4 regions of the Streptomyces sp. NPDC023527 genome follow, and region 1 is predicted to be linked to each of the others. Evidence: riboswitches for the same ligand, from Rfam matches in the RefSeq annotation. Region 1 holds a riboswitch; each other region holds the start of a gene.
What was found. A riboswitch is a leader RNA that binds a small molecule or an ion and turns the genes downstream of it on or off. The one in region 1 is predicted to bind cobalamin.

Region 1 (4,206 bases):
GCCACCGCCGCCAGCATCTGGATGCTCACCGCCGCCACCGCCTTGTGCGTCGGCAGATGGTGCTGGCCGCGGATCAGCAGGGTGGCGAAGGCGTAGCCGAACGCCGAGGTGATCCAGGCCGCCGCCCGTACGGGATAGGAATCGCCCGCCAGGCACGCGTCGAGCGCCAGCCGGGGCAGGTCCGTCGCCCAGAACAGCACCACGAACAGCGTGACGGTCGGGCCGAACTTGCCGTTGCCGCCGAGCCGGCGCGCGATGGCGTGCGTGACGACGCCCAGCAGCAGGCTGCCGAGGAGCAGGACGCCGTCGGCTATGGCCATGGCCTCCAGCGCCAGGGCGGGGCTCACCCGCCACTGGCCCCAGAACGAGTCCTTGCCCATCGTCCCCAGCGCCCCGCACAGCATGCACAGGAACGCGGCCGCGCCCCAGACGCTCCGGTCCCGGGCCTCGTCGAGCACTTCGACGGGTCGGTACCAGAGCCCGAATATCAGGCGGTGCCACAGCAGTCTGCGCGGTTTCGAGGCCGGCGCACGCGAAGGGGAGGACATGGGGGAGGGGCTCACAGGCATGGATGCAAGTTCTATCACCGCCTTCCCCGATTACCGGTGCCCGGTCCGGAATTCAGGATTCCGCTGGTGCAGGGACAGGCGCCTGACCAGCGGTCAGACGGGCGCGGGGGTCCTGCTGTCGGGGTCGGCGTCCGGATCGATGTCCTGGTCCGGCGCGTGCAGGTACTCCTCGGTGATCTCCCGCGGCCCGAACGGCCATACCTTCTCGAAGCGCGCCCAGAGCACGAACGCCACACAGCCCGCCGCCACCCAGGCGAGGGACCATTCGATGGGGTGCCGGCCGGGCGAGTTCTTGTCCGCGTAGCCGTAGATGACCAGCCAGCCCACCAGCGCGACCAGGCTGGGCAGCGGATAGAGCCACATGCGGTACGGGCGCGGCAGCCCCGGCTGGCGACGGCGCAGCACCGTCACGGCCAGGACCTGCGCCAGGGCCTGCACGATCACCATCACGGTGGTCAGCAGCTGGATGAGCGTCGCCAGGTCCGTATGACGGCCGATCAGGAACCCGACGGCGGTGATGGCGCCCATCGACGCCAGCCCCAGCACCGGGAAGCGGTGGCGCGGATGGAGCTTGCCGAAGGCGCGGAAGAAGACCTTGTCCCGCGCCGCGTCGTAGGGCACCCGGGAGCCGCCCAGGAGCCCGGCGAGCACGGAGGCGACGGCGGTGATCAGGATCAGCACCGTGACGGTCCGGGCGGCGCCCTTGCCCCATGCCTTCTCCAGGACCGCGGAGGCGACCGAGGAGGAGGCCGCCGAGTCGGGGTCGAGCATCTGCTTCCAGTCGATGACGCCGAGGGTGCCGATCTGGAGGAGCAGGTAGATCGCCATGATGCCGAGGATGGAGTAGACGATGGCGCGCGGCAGGGTCCGCCCCGGGTTCTTGATCTCGGCGCCCAGATAGGCCGCGGTGTTGTAGCCGAGGTAGTCGTAGATGCCGATGGTCAGGCCGGCCGCGAAGCCGATCCAGAAGTGATTGGTCGTCAGCTCGAAGGCGTGCGCCGGATAGGTGAACGCCCGGTCCGGGCTGAAGTGGGTGAAGGCGGCGACGATGACGAGCACCACGGAGGCGATCATCACGCACCACAGCACGACCGAGATCCTCGCGATGTTCTCGACCCGCCGCCACAACACCGCGACGATCAGCGCGATGACGGCCAGCCCGACGAGGTCCCCCTGGTTCTGCCCCATGCCCGGCCACAGATAGCCCAGGTACTGCACGAAGCCGATGATCCCGGTGGACATCCCGAGCGGGATGAAGAGCATCGCCGTCCACACGAACAGGAACGGCATCAGCTTGCCGGTGCGGTACTGGAACGCCTGCCGCAGATAGACGTAACTGCCGCCCGCCCCCGGCAGTGACGCCCCCAGCTCGGCCCAGATCAGCCCGTCCGCGAGGGCCAGGACCGCGCCCGCGACGAATCCGATGACCGCCTGCGGGCCGCCGAACGCCGCCACCATCAACGGGATCGTGACGAAGGGTCCGATGCCGCACATCTGACTCATATTCAGAGCGGTGGCCTGGAACAGCCCGATGCGGCGTACGAACCCGACGCGCTCCGGCCGTTGTCCCGTGTCTGCCATGGCGGTCAGCCCTTTCTCGTGCCGGATGGGTCGTCCGTCCAGTGCACTCGTACACCGGCGTGCCGGACACGTCCATCACCTGGACAGCGGTGAACCGCGCGGGCGTGACGCCACCGCCCGGACGGCGCAGTGTAGATTCCGCCGATCGCCCAGGGGCGGGGAACGGCGGAACGCGCCCGGCGCGGCACCCGACGGGCCGCTGTTGCTTATGTGTGGCAACTACCACCTATGTGTCACAAGTGCCGGTCAGAGCGCTATGGTGGCCCGGCCGTGGTGTTCGGGAAGACCGGTGACAGGCCCTCGTGGCCCGATTCCGGAGCGGCCCTCGCCACTGTGATCGGGGAGTTCCCGTCCCGTTCCGCGTGCCGCCACGGCGCGCGGAGCCACTGGCCGCCGACGGCGGCCGGGAAGGCAGGGGCGGGCGCGTGACCACCCGTAAGCCAGGAGACCGGCCACGGCAGACGACGCATTGATCCACGAGGTGCTTGGAGCGTTCACCCTCAGATGTCCCTGCCCACCGACACCCCCACCGGCGCGCCGCCGGCCTTCCGCTGGCGCCGCCAGGACACCGTACGGACCGCCGGCCTGCTGGCCGTCATCGCCGCCCTGCACGTCGTCGCGTTCGGCGTCCTCTACCTGCTCGTCGTGCCCGACCACTACACCGTGGGCTCCAAGGTCTACGGCGTCGGGCTCGGCATCACCGCCTACACCCTCGGCATGCGGCACGCCTTCGACGCCGACCACATCGCCGCCATCGACAACACCACCCGCAAGCTGATGGCCGACGGCAAGCGGCCGGTCTCGGTCGGCTTCTGGTTCGCGCTGGGGCACTCCAGCGTCGTGGTCGCCATGGCGGCCCTGGTCGCGGGCGGCACCCAGGTCGCGGGGAAGCTGATGGACGAGGAGTCCACCACCCACCAGACCCTCGGCATCATCGGCACGACGGTCTCCGGCGGCTTCCTCTACCTCATCGCCGCCCTCAACCTCGTCGCCCTCGCCGGCATCCTGCGCATCTTCCGCGCGATGCGCGAAGGGCGCTACGACGAGGCGGAGCTGGAGCGGCACCTGGACTCGCGCGGCTTCATGAACCGCGTCCTGGGCCGCTTCACCCGCTCCATCACCCGCCCCGGCCAGATGTACCCGCTGGGCTTCCTCTTCGGTCTCGGCTTCGACACCGCCACCGAAGTCACCTTGATGGTGATGGCGGGCAGCGGCGCCGCCGCCGGCCTGCCCTGGTACGCGATCCTGTGCCTGCCGCTGCTGTTCGCCGCGGGCATGAGCCTCTTCGACACGCTCGACGGCACCTTCATGAACTTCGCCTACCAGTGGGCGTTCTCCAACCCCGTCCGCAAGGTCTTCTACAACCTCACCATCACCGGGCTCTCGATCGGCGTCGCCTTCCTCATCGGCACCATCGAGCTGGTGAGCGTGTTGCACGAGAAGCTCGGCCTCGACGACGCGGTCACCGCCTGGATCGCCGGTATCAACCTCGACAACGTGGGCTTCATCATCGTCGGCCTGTTCGTGGCCGTCTGGGCGGCGGCCCTCGCGTACTGGCGCTTCGCCAAGGTCGAGCAACGATGGGCCGCCCGCACGGCACCGGCCGCGTCGGAGGGCTGACGGGGCCGACGCGTCCGCACGGACCTCCTACGGCCGGGCCGCCGGGAGTACGACCTCGAAGCGGCAGCCGCCGGTACGTTGCGGACCGCCGCCCGGCCCGCGTGGGCCCCGACGATGCCGCGGACGATCGCCAGGCCGAGCCCGGCGCCCGCCGGCGGTCCGGGCGGTGGCCGGGCGGTGCCCGGCCGGGATCAGCGGGACCGGCGGCCCAGGGAGCGCGGGCGCAGCAGCGCGGCGGCCAGTACGGCCGGGGCGGTGACCAGCAGGGTGGACGTGACCAGCGAGGTGCCGTGGTCCTGTTTCTTGCCCTCGGTCGCGAGGGCACTGCGGTACGAGTGGCGGGGAGAGAACGGCGGACGCGTGGGCGGCGGGGTCGGTACCGGTGTCGAAGGCGGCCGGGCGGGGGTGGAGGGCGGCACGTCGGACGGCTCGCTTC
Region 2 (4,206 bases), on a different contig from region 1:
TTCGGCGGGGATGGCGCCGAGGCCCTTGCGCAGCAGGGCCGCCGCCTCCGCCGCGCTCGGGACGCGCGGGGAGTGGATGTCGTAGACACCGGGGCCGACCTCGCGGGGGTAGCCGGCGCCGGCCAGTTCGTCGGCGACCCGCATGTGCGAGCGGGCGGCCTCCAGGCTGATCACGTCGGCGTCGAGGTCGTCGATGGCCCGGAGGATGTCACCGAACTCCGCGTAGCACATGTGCGTGTGGATCTGGGTCTCCGGGCGGACGCCGCCGGTGGTCAGGCGGAACGCCTCGGTGGCCCAGGCGAGGTACGCGGCGTGCCCGGCGGCGCGCAGCGGGAGGGTCTCGCGCAGGGCGGGCTCGTCCACCTGGATCACGGAACTGCCCGCGGCCTCCAGGTCGTCGACCTCGTCGCGCAGGGCGAGCGCCACCTGGCGGGCGGTCTCGCCGAGCGGCTGGTCGTCCCGGACGAAGGACCAGGCGAGCATGGTGACCGGACCGGTCAGCATGCCCTTGACCGGGCGGTCGGTGACCGACTGCGCGTACGACGTCCAGCGGACCGTCATCGGGTCGGGACGGGAGATGTCACCGGCCAGGATCGGCGGGCGGACGTAGCGGGTCCCGTAGGACTGGACCCAGCCGTGCCGGGTGGCGAGATAGCCGGTGAGCCGCTCGGCGAAGTACTGGACCATGTCGTTGCGCTCGGGCTCGCCGTGCACCAGGACGTCGATGCCCGCCTTCTCCTGGAAGGCGAGGACCTCACGGATCTCGGCCTCGATGCGCTCCTCGTACGCCGCGCCGGTGATGCGGCCGGCGCGCAGGTCGGCGCGGGCGGTGCGCAGTTCGGCCGTCTGCGGGAACGAGCCGATGGTGGTCGTCGGCAGCAGCGGCAGCCGCAGATGTGCGCGCTGGGCGGTGGCCCGCTCGGGGTACGGGTGCGAGCGGCGGGCGTCGGCGTCGGTGACGGCGGCGGCGCGGGCCCGTACCGCCGGGTCGCGGGTGAGGGCCGAACCCGCGCGGGAGGCGAGGTCGGCGCGGTTGGCGGCGAGCTCGGCCGCGATGGTGTCGGTGCCCTGGGCCAGCCCCCGGGCCAGGGTGACGATCTCGGTGGTCTTCTGGCGGGCGAAGGCGAGCCAGCGGGCGATCTGCGGGTCGATGTCGCGCTCGGCCGCGGCGTCCAGCGGGACGTGCAGCAGGGAGCAGGACGAGGACACATCCACCCGGCCGGCGAGGCCGAGCAGTGTGCCGAGGGTGGCCAGGGACTTCTCGAAGTCGTTGAGCCAGACGTTGCGGCCGTCGACGACGCCCGCGAGGAGCCGCTTGCCGGGCAGCCCGCCGGCGGCCGCGAGGTCGTCGAGGTTGGCGGCGGCGGGGCCGGTGAAGTCGAGGGCGAGCCCGTCGACGGGTGCCTTGGCGAGCACCGGAAGGGCCTCGCCCAGCCGGTCGAAGTAGGAGGCGACCAGCAGCTTCGGCCGGTCGGCGGCACCGCCCAGCTCACGGTAGGCGCGGGCGGTGGCGTTCAGCTCCGCCGGGGTGCGGTCCTCTACGAGGGCCGGTTCGTCGAGCTGCACCCACTCCGCGCCGGCGGCCCGCAGGTCGGCGAGCACCTCCGCGTACACCGGCAGCAGCCGGTCGAGGAGGGTCAGCGGCTCGAAGTCGGCCGCGATGCCGGGGGCGGGCTTCGCCAGCAGGAGGTAGGTGACCGGGCCGACCAGCACCGGGCGTGCTTCGAGGCCGAGCGCGAACGCTTCCTTCAGCTCGGCGACCTGCTTGCCGGAGTCGGCGCGGAAGACGGTGTCGGGGCCGAGTTCGGGGACGAGGTAGTGGTAGTTGGTGTCGAACCACTTGGTCATCTCCAGCGGCGCCACCTCCTGCGTGCCGCGGGCCATCGCGAAATAGCCGTCCAGGGCGTCCGCTGCGACGGCCGCGCGGTGCCGGGCGGGGATCGCGCCGACCATCACGGTGGTGTCGAGGACGTGGTCGTAGTACGAGAAGTCGCCGGTCGGCACCTCGTGGACGCCGGCCTCGGCGAGCTGCCGCCAGTGCGTACGGCGGAGTTCGGCGGCGGTATCCCGGAGGGCGCCGGCGGTGACGCGGCCCTTCCAGTAACCCTCGATGGCCTTCTTCAGTTCGCGGTTCCGGCCCTGACGGGGGTAGCCGTACACGGTGGCGCGTGCTGCCGCGGCTGCGGACTTGCTGGTCAAGGAACTCTCCTTCGCGAGCTTTTCCCATACGATTCCGGGACGGCTCGAAGGCGCGAAGGGACGGCGAACCGGGCGGACCACGACGCTCTCTCGCCGCGCGTGCCCGCCTGATACGTAACGCCGACCCGCCCTCGAGGTCACCGGGATCTCCGTGCGCGAACGGTCGCGCACGGGCAGTGGCAGGTCTTCGGACTCGCGGGCACGTCCGCCGAAAGAGGCAGACACCTACTGGCCGTCGCTTCCCGGACCCGGCCGGGTCCAGTGCGTATGACGGCGGTCGTTCCCGCTCACCGCTGCGGGGCAGTCCCGGATTCCCACCGGGTTCCCTCTTGCGACGCGCCTGCCTGGCGGGCAGGGGCGAACCAGCTGCACTGATCACCCTAGGCGCTGAAGCGCGCCCCGGATAGGGCTGTTCGGATTGCGGACATAGGGTTGTTCGGATACGGGCAGTGGACATCGGAACCCGTGGAGCCACGGTTCCCATGAGCGGGAGGGACGCGGGGCGACCCCCTTCGCCGCCCCGCGCCGCTCCCGCGGCGGCCCGGACCCCTCGGCCCCGGCCGCGACCCGGGCCCCTCAGCCCCGGTCGTAGAGGTGGAATCCCCGGCCCGACTTCCGTCCCAGCAGCCCCGCCTCCACCATCCGCTGCAACAGCGGCGGCGGGGCGTAGAGGGGCTCCTTGAACTCGTCGTAGAGGGATTCCGCGATGGAGGCGACGGTGTCCAGGCCGATCAGGTCGGCCAGCTTCAGCGGCCCCATCGGATGGGCGCAGCCCAGCTCCATCCCGGCGTCGACATCGGCGGCGGAGGCGAAGCCGGATTCCGCCATCCGCACCGCCGCCAGGAGGTAGGGGATGAGCAGCGCGTTGACGACGAAACCGGCCCGGTCCTGGGAGCGCACCACGGTCTTGCCGAGGACCGCCGTCGCGAAGTCCTCGGCGACGGCGGCCGCTTCGGCGCTCGTGTGCAGCGAGGTGACGATCTCCACCAGCGGCATCACCGGCACGGGGTTGAAGAAGTGCAGGCCCAGCACCCGGTCGGCGCGCCGGGTCGCCATGCCCAGGCGCATCACCGGCAGGGAGGAGGTGTTGGTGGCCAGGACGGCCTCCGGGTCCTCGACGGTCTTGTCGAGGGCGGCGAAGACCTCGGCCTTGGCGTCGGCGTTCTCGACGACGGCCTCGACGACGAGCTGCCGGTCGGCGAGGCCGTCCAGGTCGCCGGTGAAAAGCAGCCGGGCGAGGGCGTCCTCGGCGGCGGAGGCGTCCGTCTTGCCGCGCTCGACGGCACGCTCCAGCGAGCGGGCGACCCGCTCGCGGGCCCGCCGGGCCGCGGTGGCGTCGGCCTCGCAGACCACCGTGTCGAGCCCGGCGCGGGCGCAGACCTCGGCGATGCCGGCGCCCATCCGGCCGCCGCCGACCACTCCGACCCGCTGGATGCCCGCGCTGAGGGCCTGTGCCCCCTTCTCGTCGAGGGGCCGGCCGGGCGGAAAGGTGAGAGTCATACGTACTCCTGAGCCGGAGGGGACGGGCCGGGCCGGGGCGGGCCGGCCCGTCGAGGGTCGCCTAGTGGAACTGCTCCTCCTCCGTGGAGCCGCGCAGGGCGAGCGTCTCCGCGGCGGGGTTGAGGGCCGTGCTGACGAGGTCGAAGTAACCGGTGCCGACCTCGCGCTGGTGCCTGACGGCGGTGAACCCGTGCTCCTGGGCGGCGAACTCCCGCTCCTGGAGGTCGACATAGGCGGTCATGCCGTGCTCGGCATAGCCGCGCGCGAGGTCGAACATGGCATGGTTGAGCGAGTGGAAACCGGCCAGCGTGATGAACTGGAAGCGGTAGCCCATCGCGCCCAGCTCGCGCTGGAACTTCGCGATCCGGTCGTCGTCCAGCGCCGCCCGCCAGTTGAAGGACGGCGAGCAGTTGTAGGCGAGCAGCTGGTCGGGGTATTCGGCGTGGATCGCCTCGGCGAACTCGCGGGCCTGCGCGAGGTCCGGCGTGCCGGTCTCCATCCACAGCA
Region 3 (4,206 bases), on a different contig from region 1:
GCGCGGAGCATGTGCCCGGCCAGTTCCTCGGTGCCGTAGAGGGCGTAGTCGGCGACGCGGACCGGGCCGCCGAGGGCGCCGGCCATGTAGTGGATCAGCGGGAGCTCGTCGACCAGCGTGGAGACGGCCGTGGCGTGGACGGCGTGGGTGTGGACGACGGCCGTCGCGTCGGTGGCGCGGTAGAGCGCGAGGTGCATGGGCAGCTCGCTGGTGGGGGCCAGCTCGCCGAGGACCTGTCGGCCGTCGAGGTCGACGGCGACCGCGTCGTCGGGGCCGAGGCTGTCGTACGGGATTCCGCTCGGGGTGACGAGCACGACATTCCCGACCCTGGCCGAAACGTTGCCCGAGGTGCCCACCACGAGCCCCTCGGCCGTGGTGCGGCGGGCCGTGGCCACGACGTCCGCCCAGGCCCGTCGAACGCCTTCGTGATCTTCCAACGCTGCACCCCTCCGGTTGACGCCACCGCTCCGCCCGTTCCAGTTCACCTTCCGTTCACCAAGGGTCTTTACGGTCGCCGCTGTACTGACCATCGAGCTGATTGCCTGGGTGAATGGAACACATCACGCTTCTCATCGGGATCGTGATCGTCACGGCCTTGGTGTTCGACTTTACGAACGGCTTCCACGACACGGCCAACGCCATGGCCACCACCATCTCCACCGGGGCTCTCAAGCCCAAGGTCGCGGTGGCCATGTCGGCGGCCCTCAACCTTGTCGGGGCGTTCCTGTCCGTGGAGGTCGCCAAGACCATCTCCGGCGGCATCATCGACGAGAGCGCCGGAATCAGGCCCGAAGTGATCTTCGCCGGGCTGATCGGCGCGATTGTCTGGAATCTTCTGACGTGGCTGGCCGGTCTGCCCTCCAGTTCGTCGCACGCCCTTTTCGGCGGCCTGATCGGCGCGACCATCGTGTCCGTCGGCTTCGACGCGGTCAACGCCGACAAGGTCGTCATGAAGGTCCTCATCCCGGCCGTCGCCGCGCCGATCGTGGCCGGTCTGGCCGCCACCCTGGCGACCCGGCTCACCTACCGCCTGGCCAGGAACCGCGACGAGAAGGAGACCGCCAAGGGCTACCGCGCCGGGCAGATCGCCTCGGCCGCCCTGGTCTCCCTGGCCCACGGCACCAACGACGCGCAGAAGACGATGGGTGTCATCACCCTCGCGCTGGTCGCCGGCGGCGCCGTCGCCCCGCACGCCGACCCGCCGATGTGGGTCATCGTCTCCGCGGGCCTGGCCATCGCGCTCGGTACGTACCTGGGCGGCTGGCGCATCATCCAGACGCTCGGCAAGGGCCTCACGGACATCAAGCCGGCGCAGGGCTTCGCCGCCCAGACCGGCGCCGCGACCGTGATCCTCGCCTCCTCGCACATCGGCTTCGCGCTCTCCACCACCCAGGTCTGCTCCGGCTCGATCATGGGCGCCGGCCTCGGCCGCAAGGGCGGCGTGGTCCGCTGGTCGACCGCTGGCCGGATGGTCCTCGCCTGGGGTCTGACCCTGCCCGCCGCGGGCCTGGTCGCCGGTGGCGCGGCGCTGCTGGCCGACCAGGGCGACTGGGGCGTCGCCACGGTCGCCGTCCTGGGCCTGGCCGTCTCCGGCGCCATCTGGATGGCGTCCCGCCGCAAGCCGGTCACCCCCGACAGCATCAACGAGCCGGTCGCCGAGGCCGCCGAGCCGGCCGGTGTGGTCACCACCGCGCTCCAGGCCGTCGCCCCGCCGCCGGCCGGCCCCCTGACGGCCGCCGTCCCGGCGACCTCCCTGACCCACGAGGCGGGGCGCGCCCCCGCCGCCGCGACGAGCTGAGGGAACACACACCATGCACATCGACTGGGCAGCACTCGGCCAGGTCTTCGGTGTCAGTCTCGTGGTGACGGTCGGCCTCGTCGGCATCTTCACGATGGGCATCGTCGGGACGTCGTCCGCCTCCGCGGCGGGAACGCGGCCGACCGCGGTGGCCCGCGCGGGCGCGTACGCGTGCTTCGCACTGTGCGCGGCAGCCGTGGGGTACGGCATCTATCTGATCGTCGCCTAGCGACCGTCACTAATGTCCTCGAATGCCGGACGGGCTGAATTTCAGCCCGTCCGGCGTTTTTCACATCCCGGCCCCGTGGACTCGAACCCCAGCTCAGACGTGAGTTGACGGCCGTTCACGGCCCATGGTGGACTTCCGGGGCCAAACGGCGACAGCAGAGGAAGCCGGTGCGAGTCCGGCGCGGTCCCGCCACTGTCACCGGGGAGCGTCCCCCACCCAGGGCCACGGTCCGCGCGAGCGGACGGGAAGGCCGGGGCGACGCCGATCCGGGAGCCAGGAGACTCTGGTCGCCGGTCACGTCGAGCCAGGGCGCGGACCCTGAGTGAGGACACATCGCCATGCCCGGCCGCCGACCACCCCTGCCCAGCGAACCCCGGTCCCGCCAAGGCATGACGGCGGTCTGACCCATGCGCCCCATGCGTCTCCCGCGTCCGGCGCCCGCGACGCGCGCCGATCACCTCGGGCACCTCGGTTTCGCGTACGGTGCCGCGCTCGGCTTCCTCGCCGACCTCGCCCTGGGCGATCCCCGTCGGGGCCACCCCGTGGCGGCCTTCGGCCGGGCCGCGTACGCCGTCGAGCGGCGGCTGTGGCGCGACCACCGCGGCCGGGGCGCCCTGCACGCCGCGCTGTGCGCGGGCGGCGCCACGGCCGGTGCCGCGCTCCTGGCCCGTACCCTGCGCCGCTCCCCCGCCGCGGACATCGCGCTGACCGCCGCCGCCACCTGGGCCGTGCTGGGCGGTACGTCCCTGGGCCGCGAGGCGCGCGCCATCGGCGGCGCGCTCGGCGTCGGTGACCTGGACGTCGCCCGGGAGCGGCTGCCGCACCTGTGCGGGCGCGACCCGCAGGCGCTGGACGGGCAGCAGATCGCGCGCGCGGTCGTGGAGTCCGTCGCCGAGAACACCTCCGACGCCGTCGTCGGCGCCCTCGTCTGGGGTGGGCTGGCGGGCGTACCGGGCCTGGTCGGCTTCCGCGCCGTCAACACCCTGGACGCGATGGTCGGCCACAAGTCGCCGCGTCACCGGCGGTTCGGCTGGGCCTCGGCCCGTCTCGACGACGTCGCCGGCTGGCCCGGCGCCCGTCTCACCGCCGCCCTCACCGTCCTCGCCGGCCCCGACCCGCGCGGTGCCTGGCGGGTGGCCCGCCGCGACGCCTCCCGGCATCCGAGCCCCAACGCCGGCCCGGTGGAGGCCGCGTTCGCCGGTGCGCTGGGGGTGCGTTTGGGCGGCACCCTCGCCTACGCGGGCCGGGTCGAACACCGGCCCGTCCTGGGCGGTGAGAACCGCCCCGTGGAGGTGGCGGACATCGAACGCGCGGTGCGGCTCTCGCGGCGCGTGTCGCTGCTGGCGCTGGGCACCGCGGTGGCGGGCCGCGCGCTGGGCAGCCTTTGCAGCAGGACCGTGGCGCGGAACGCGAAGCGAAGGGGGAACCGGTGACAGCGGACAGGAGCGGGCCCGCGGGCCCGTTGGGCGGGGGCCTGCTGGTGGCCGGGACCACCTCGGACGCGGGCAAGAGCGTGGTGACGGCCGGGATCTGCCGGTGGCTGGTCCGCAAGGGCGTCAAGGTCGCGCCGTTCAAGGCGCAGAACATGTCGCTGAACTCCTTCGTGACCCGCGAGGGCGCGGAGATAGGCCGCGCGCAGGCCATGCAGGCGGCGGCCGCGCGCGTCGAGCCGTCGGCGCTGATGAACCCCGTCCTGCTCAAGCCTGGCGGTGACCGCAGCAGCCAGGTGGTGCTGATGGGCAAGCCGGTGGGTGAGCTCAGCGCCCGCGGTTACCACTCCGGGCGCCAGGAGCAGCTGTTCGGGACGGTGACGGAGTGCCTGGAGGAGCTGCGCCGCACCCATGACGCGGTGATCTGCGAGGGCGCGGGCAGCCCGGCGGAGATCAACCTGCGGCGCACGGACATCGTCAACATGGGTATCGCGCGCGCCGCGCGGCTGCCGGTCGTCGTGGTCGGTGACATCGACCGGGGCGGGGTCTTCGCGTCCTTCTTCGGTACGACGGCCCTGCTGTCCCGGGAGGACCAGGAGCTGATAGCGGGCTACATCGTCAACAAGTTCCGCGGTGACGTGACGCTTCTGGAGCCCGGCCTGGACATGCTGCGCGACCTGACCGGCCGCCCGACGGTCGGTGTGCTGCCATACGCGCACGGGCTCGGCATCGACGAGGAGGACGGACTG
Region 4 (4,206 bases), on a different contig from region 1:
CGCCGGCCGACCGAGCGATCCGGGTGGCCGGACGCGAGCGCAGGTAGTACGTCGTCTTGATGCCCTGCTTCCAGGCGTACGCGTACATCGAGCTGAGCTTGCCGATGGTGGGCGAGGCCATGAAGAGGTTCAGCGACTGGCTCTGGTCCAGGTACGGCGTACGGGCCGCGGCCATGTCGATCAGGAAGCGCTGCGGGATCTCCCAGGCGGTGCGGTAGAGGTCGCGCACCTCCTGCGGGATCCAGTTCATGTCCTGGATCGAGCCGTTGGCGTCCGTCATGGCGTCGCGGGTGGTGCGGTCCCACACGCCGAGCTTCTTGAGGTCCTCGACCAGGTAGGTGTTGACCTGGAGGAACTCACCGCTGAGCGTCTCGCGCTTGAAGAGGTTGGAGACCTGCGGCTCGATGCACTCGTACACGCCCGCGATGGACGCGATGGTGGCGGTCGGGGCGATCGCCAGCAGCAGCGAGTTGCGCATGCCGACGGCGGCGATCCGGGCGCGCAGCGCGTCCCAGCGGTCCGTCCAGCGCGGCTCGGCGTTCGGGTAGTGGTCCGGGTGCAGCACACCGCGGGCGGTGCGGGTCGCGGACCAGGCCGGGTGCGGGCCGTGCCGCTCGGCGAGGTCGGCGGACGCCTCGTACGCCGCGAGCATGATGCGCTCGGAGATGCGGGTGGACAGCTCCTTCGCCTCGGGGGAGTCGAAGGGCAGGCGCAGGCGGAAGAAGACGTCCTGCAGACCCATCAGGCCCAGGCCCACCGGGCGCCAGCGGCTGTTGGAGTTCCCGGCCTGCTCGGTCGGGTAGAAGTTGATGTCCACGACGCGGTCGAGGAAGGTGACGGCCGTACGGACCGTACGGTCGAGCTTCTCCCAGTCCATCTCGCCGTCGGTGCCCAGGTGCTGCGCGAGGTTGACCGAGCCGAGGTTGCAGACCGCGGTCTCGCCGTCGTCGGTGACCTCCAGGATCTCCGTGCAGAGATTCGAGGAGTGGACGACCTTGCCCTTCTCGGCCGTCTGGTTGGCGGTGCGGTTGGAGGCGTCCTTGAACGTCATCCAGCCGTTGCCGGTCTGCGCGAGGGTGCGCATCATGCGGGAGTACAGGACGCGCGCCGGGATGGTCTTGACGGCCTTGCCGTCGGCCTCGGCCTTGCGGTACGCGGCGTCGAACTCGTCGCCGTACAGGTCGACCAGCTCGGGCGTGTCGGCAGGGGAGAACAGCGACCAGTCGGCGTCGGCCTCGACGCGGCGCATGAACTCGTCCGGGATCCAGTGCGCGGTGTTGAGGTTGTGCGTGCGGCGGGCCTCCTCACCGGTGTTGTCGCGGAGCTCCAGGAACTCCTCGATGTCCGCGTGCCAGGTCTCCAGGTAGACGCAGGCCGCGCCCTTGCGCCGGCCGCCCTGGTTGACCGCGGCGACGGAGGCGTCGAGGGTGCGCAGGAACGGCACGATGCCGTTGGAGTGGCCGTTGGTGCCGCGGATCAGCGAGCCGCGCGAGCGGATGCGGGAGTACGACAGGCCGATGCCGCCGGCGTGCTTCGACAGCCGGGCCACCTGGTGGTAGCGGTCGTAGATCGAGTCCAGCTCGTCCAGCGGGGAGTCCAGCAGGTAGCACGAGGACATCTGCGGGTGGCGGGTGCCGGAGTTGAAGAGCGTGGGGGAGGACGGCAGGTAGGAGAGCGTGCTGGTGAGCGCGTAGAGCTCGGCGACGTCCTCCAGGGCCCGCACGGAGTGGTCCTCGGCCAGGCCGCAGGCCACGCGCAGCAGGAAGTGCTGCGGGGTCTCGACGACCTGCCGGGTGATGGGGTGGCGCAGCAGGTAGCGGCTGTGCAGGGTGCGCAGGCCGAAGTAGCCGAAGCGGTCGTCGGCGCCGTCGACCAGGGCCTTCTCGACGAGGGCGTCGAGGCGTGCGGCGTGGGTCCGTACGAAGGCGGCGGTCTCGTCGGCGATCAGGCCCTCGCGGTGGCCGGTCTCGACGGAGGCGGAGAAGGAGGTCGCGCCCTGCCCGGCCGCCTCGTCGGCGATCGCGCGGGTCAGCAGCCGGGCGGCGAGCCGGGAGTACTGGGGCTCCTCGGAGATCAGACCGGCGGCGGCCTCGGTGGCCAGGGACCGCAACTCGGCCTCGTCCGAACCCGGGTGGCGGCCCCGCAGCGCGGCGGCGGCGACCTTGCCGGGGTCGGTGGCGGGCAGATCGGCGGTGAGGTCGGTCAGGGTGCGCAGCAGCGCGGTCCCGGGGCCGCCGGTCGCTTCCGCGGACGCTGAGACCGGATCGGCGGGCGCGATGGTCACTGAGGCTCTCCCTCGCTCGGCAGTGGGCCGGGCGGGTGGCGCGCGACGGGCGCGTACGGGCATGCCTGACAGCACCAAGGCATGCGCTCGTAGCGTCCATCGGCCCAACCCGCGAGGCCCGGACGAATACAAAACGCCCGGTGCCGTGCGGTGGCTCGGCGGTGGGCGCGCTGTCGGCAGGTACTCGGACTCCTGCATGCGTAATAACGGCATACATGCACCGTTGCGGGACAGTTCCGGATTTCCACCGGATTCCCCTGCGACGACAGCGAGCACGAGCATACATCTAGTGCTGGGCGTCGCATGCACCACCACATCTTGTGTCGCGCGGTAATCGCGTGGGTCGGAATGTGCTAACAGGGCCCGGGACTTCGGGGTATGCGCCGGGTACGGCCGAGGGCCGTCGCGCCCCCTTCAAGGGGGTACGACGGCCCTCGTGTCCCGCCGGATCGACGTCCGGCCGGCAGCCTGTCCAGGGCCCTTCCAGTGGCCCGTCCGGAGCTCTTCTAGTGGCCGCTCGGGGCGCCCGCCGTGGCCGGCGGGAGCTCCACCTGGACACCGGGTTCGCCGGCGTCCGCCGTGTAGTCCGACGCCTTGGTCTGGTCCACACCGTCCGGCGCGCCGACCGCCTTGAGGACGAAAGTCAGGACGATGACGACGATCACATTGAGCGTGAACGCGGTCAGGCCGATGTAACCCTTTTCCCCGATGAGGGGGATCAGATTGGTATTTCCGAAATGATCCTGTGTGGCGCTCGGTGTGTCATATGCCCGCCACGTCCCGTAGGCCATCCCGACCGCCCAGCCGCCCAGCAGCGCCCACCGGTGGAACCAGCGGGTGAAGAGCCCGCCCACGAGCGCCGGGACGGTCTGGAGGATCCAGATGCCACCCAGCAGCTGGAAATTGATCGCGACCGTCTTGTCCATGGTCAGGACGAAGACCAGCGCGCCCACCTTCACGAGCAGCGAGGCCAGCTTGGAGACCTTGGCCTCGTGCGCGGGGGAGGCGTCCGGCCGGATGAAGTCCTTGTAGATGTTGCGGGTGAAGAGGTTCGCCGCGGCGATCGACATGATCGCCGCCGGTACGAGCGCCCCGATGCCGATCGCGGCGAAGGCCACGCCCGTGAACCAGTCCGGGAACATGTCCTCGAAGAGCTGCGGGATCGCCAGCTGTCCATTGCTGACCTTGACCCCCGCGGCGATGGCCATGAAGCCGAGCATCGCCAGCAGGCCGAGCATCAGGGAGTACAGGGGCAGGATCGTGGTGTTGCGGCGGATGACGTTGCGGCTCTTGCTGGAGAGGACCGCCGTCACCGAGTGCGGGTAGAGGAAGAGCGCCATCGCCGAGCCGAGGGCGAGCGTCGCGTACGCCCACTGCGCCTGCTCCCCGGTCACCAGCGAGCCGCGCGCCTTGCCCGTCTCCGGGTTCTTCACCGCGAAGGCGTCGCCGGCCTTGGCGAAGATGTCGTCGAAGCCGCCCAGCTTGATGGGGATGTAGATGATCGCCACGATGATCACGATGTAGATCAGCGCGTCCTTGACGAAGGCGATCAGGGCGGGCGCCCGCAGCCCGGAGGAATAGGTGTAGGCCGCGAGCACGCCGAAGGCGATGAGCAGCGGCAGGTCCTTCATGAACCAGTTCGACCCGCCGCCCACCCCGAGCACGTCCAGCACGGCCTGGATGCCGACGAGCTGGAGCGCGATGTAGGGCATCGTCGCGAGGATGCCGGTGAGCGCGAGCGCCAGCGACAGGCCCTTCGAGCCGAACCGGCCGCGGACGAAGTCGGAGGAGGTCACGTAGCCGTGCTTGTGCGACACCGACCACAGGCGGGGCAGGAAGGTGAAGACCAGCGGATAGCAGAGGATCGTGTACGGCACCGCGAAGAAGCCGGCCGCGCCGCCCGCGTAGATCGCCGCCGGGAC

Region 2: another riboswitch for cobalamin. It lies ahead of metE (5-methyltetrahydropteroyltriglutamate--homocysteine S-methyltransferase); the one in region 1 lies ahead of nicT (Nickel transporter NicT).
Region 3: another riboswitch for cobalamin. It lies ahead of ACZ303_RS01590 (cobalamin biosynthesis protein); the one in region 1 lies ahead of nicT (Nickel transporter NicT).
Region 4: another riboswitch for cobalamin. It lies ahead of ACZ303_RS31215 (ribonucleoside-diphosphate reductase subunit alpha); the one in region 1 lies ahead of nicT (Nickel transporter NicT).

The regions. Positions count from the first base shown of each region.
Region 1 covers NZ_JBVHJJ010000010.1:140,480-144,685, forward strand. Annotated here, with positions in the region: gene ACZ303_RS20865 (YIP1 family protein) at 1-548, opposite strand, end outside; gene ACZ303_RS20870 (APC family permease) at 663-2,150, opposite strand; cobalamin riboswitch at 2,405-2,621, shown strand; gene nicT (Nickel transporter NicT) at 2,655-3,770, shown strand; partial or broken gene ACZ303_RS20880 (two-component sensor histidine kinase) at 3,798-3,928, opposite strand; gene ACZ303_RS20885 (hypothetical protein) at 3,962-4,189, opposite strand.
Region 2 covers NZ_JBVHJJ010000013.1:164,893-169,098, reverse strand. Annotated here, with positions in the region: gene metE (5-methyltetrahydropteroyltriglutamate--homocysteine S-methyltransferase) at 1-2,199, opposite strand, end outside; cobalamin riboswitch at 2,361-2,582, opposite strand; gene ACZ303_RS24975 (3-hydroxybutyryl-CoA dehydrogenase) at 2,776-3,699, opposite strand; gene aceA (isocitrate lyase) at 3,761-4,206, opposite strand, start outside.
Region 3 covers NZ_JBVHJJ010000001.1:355,575-359,780, reverse strand. Annotated here, with positions in the region: gene ACZ303_RS01605 (class II aldolase/adducin family protein) at 1-530, opposite strand, end outside; gene ACZ303_RS01600 (inorganic phosphate transporter) at 551-1,798, shown strand; gene ACZ303_RS01595 (hypothetical protein) at 1,812-2,027, shown strand; cobalamin riboswitch at 2,186-2,310, shown strand; gene ACZ303_RS01590 (cobalamin biosynthesis protein) at 2,444-3,460, shown strand; gene ACZ303_RS01585 (cobyric acid synthase) at 3,490-4,206, shown strand, end outside.
Region 4 covers NZ_JBVHJJ010000021.1:47,699-51,904, reverse strand. Annotated here, with positions in the region: gene ACZ303_RS31215 (ribonucleoside-diphosphate reductase subunit alpha) at 1-2,284, opposite strand, end outside; adenosylcobalamin-variant (AdoCbl-variant) riboswitch at 2,455-2,553, opposite strand; gene mctP (monocarboxylate uptake permease MctP) at 2,791-4,206, opposite strand, start outside.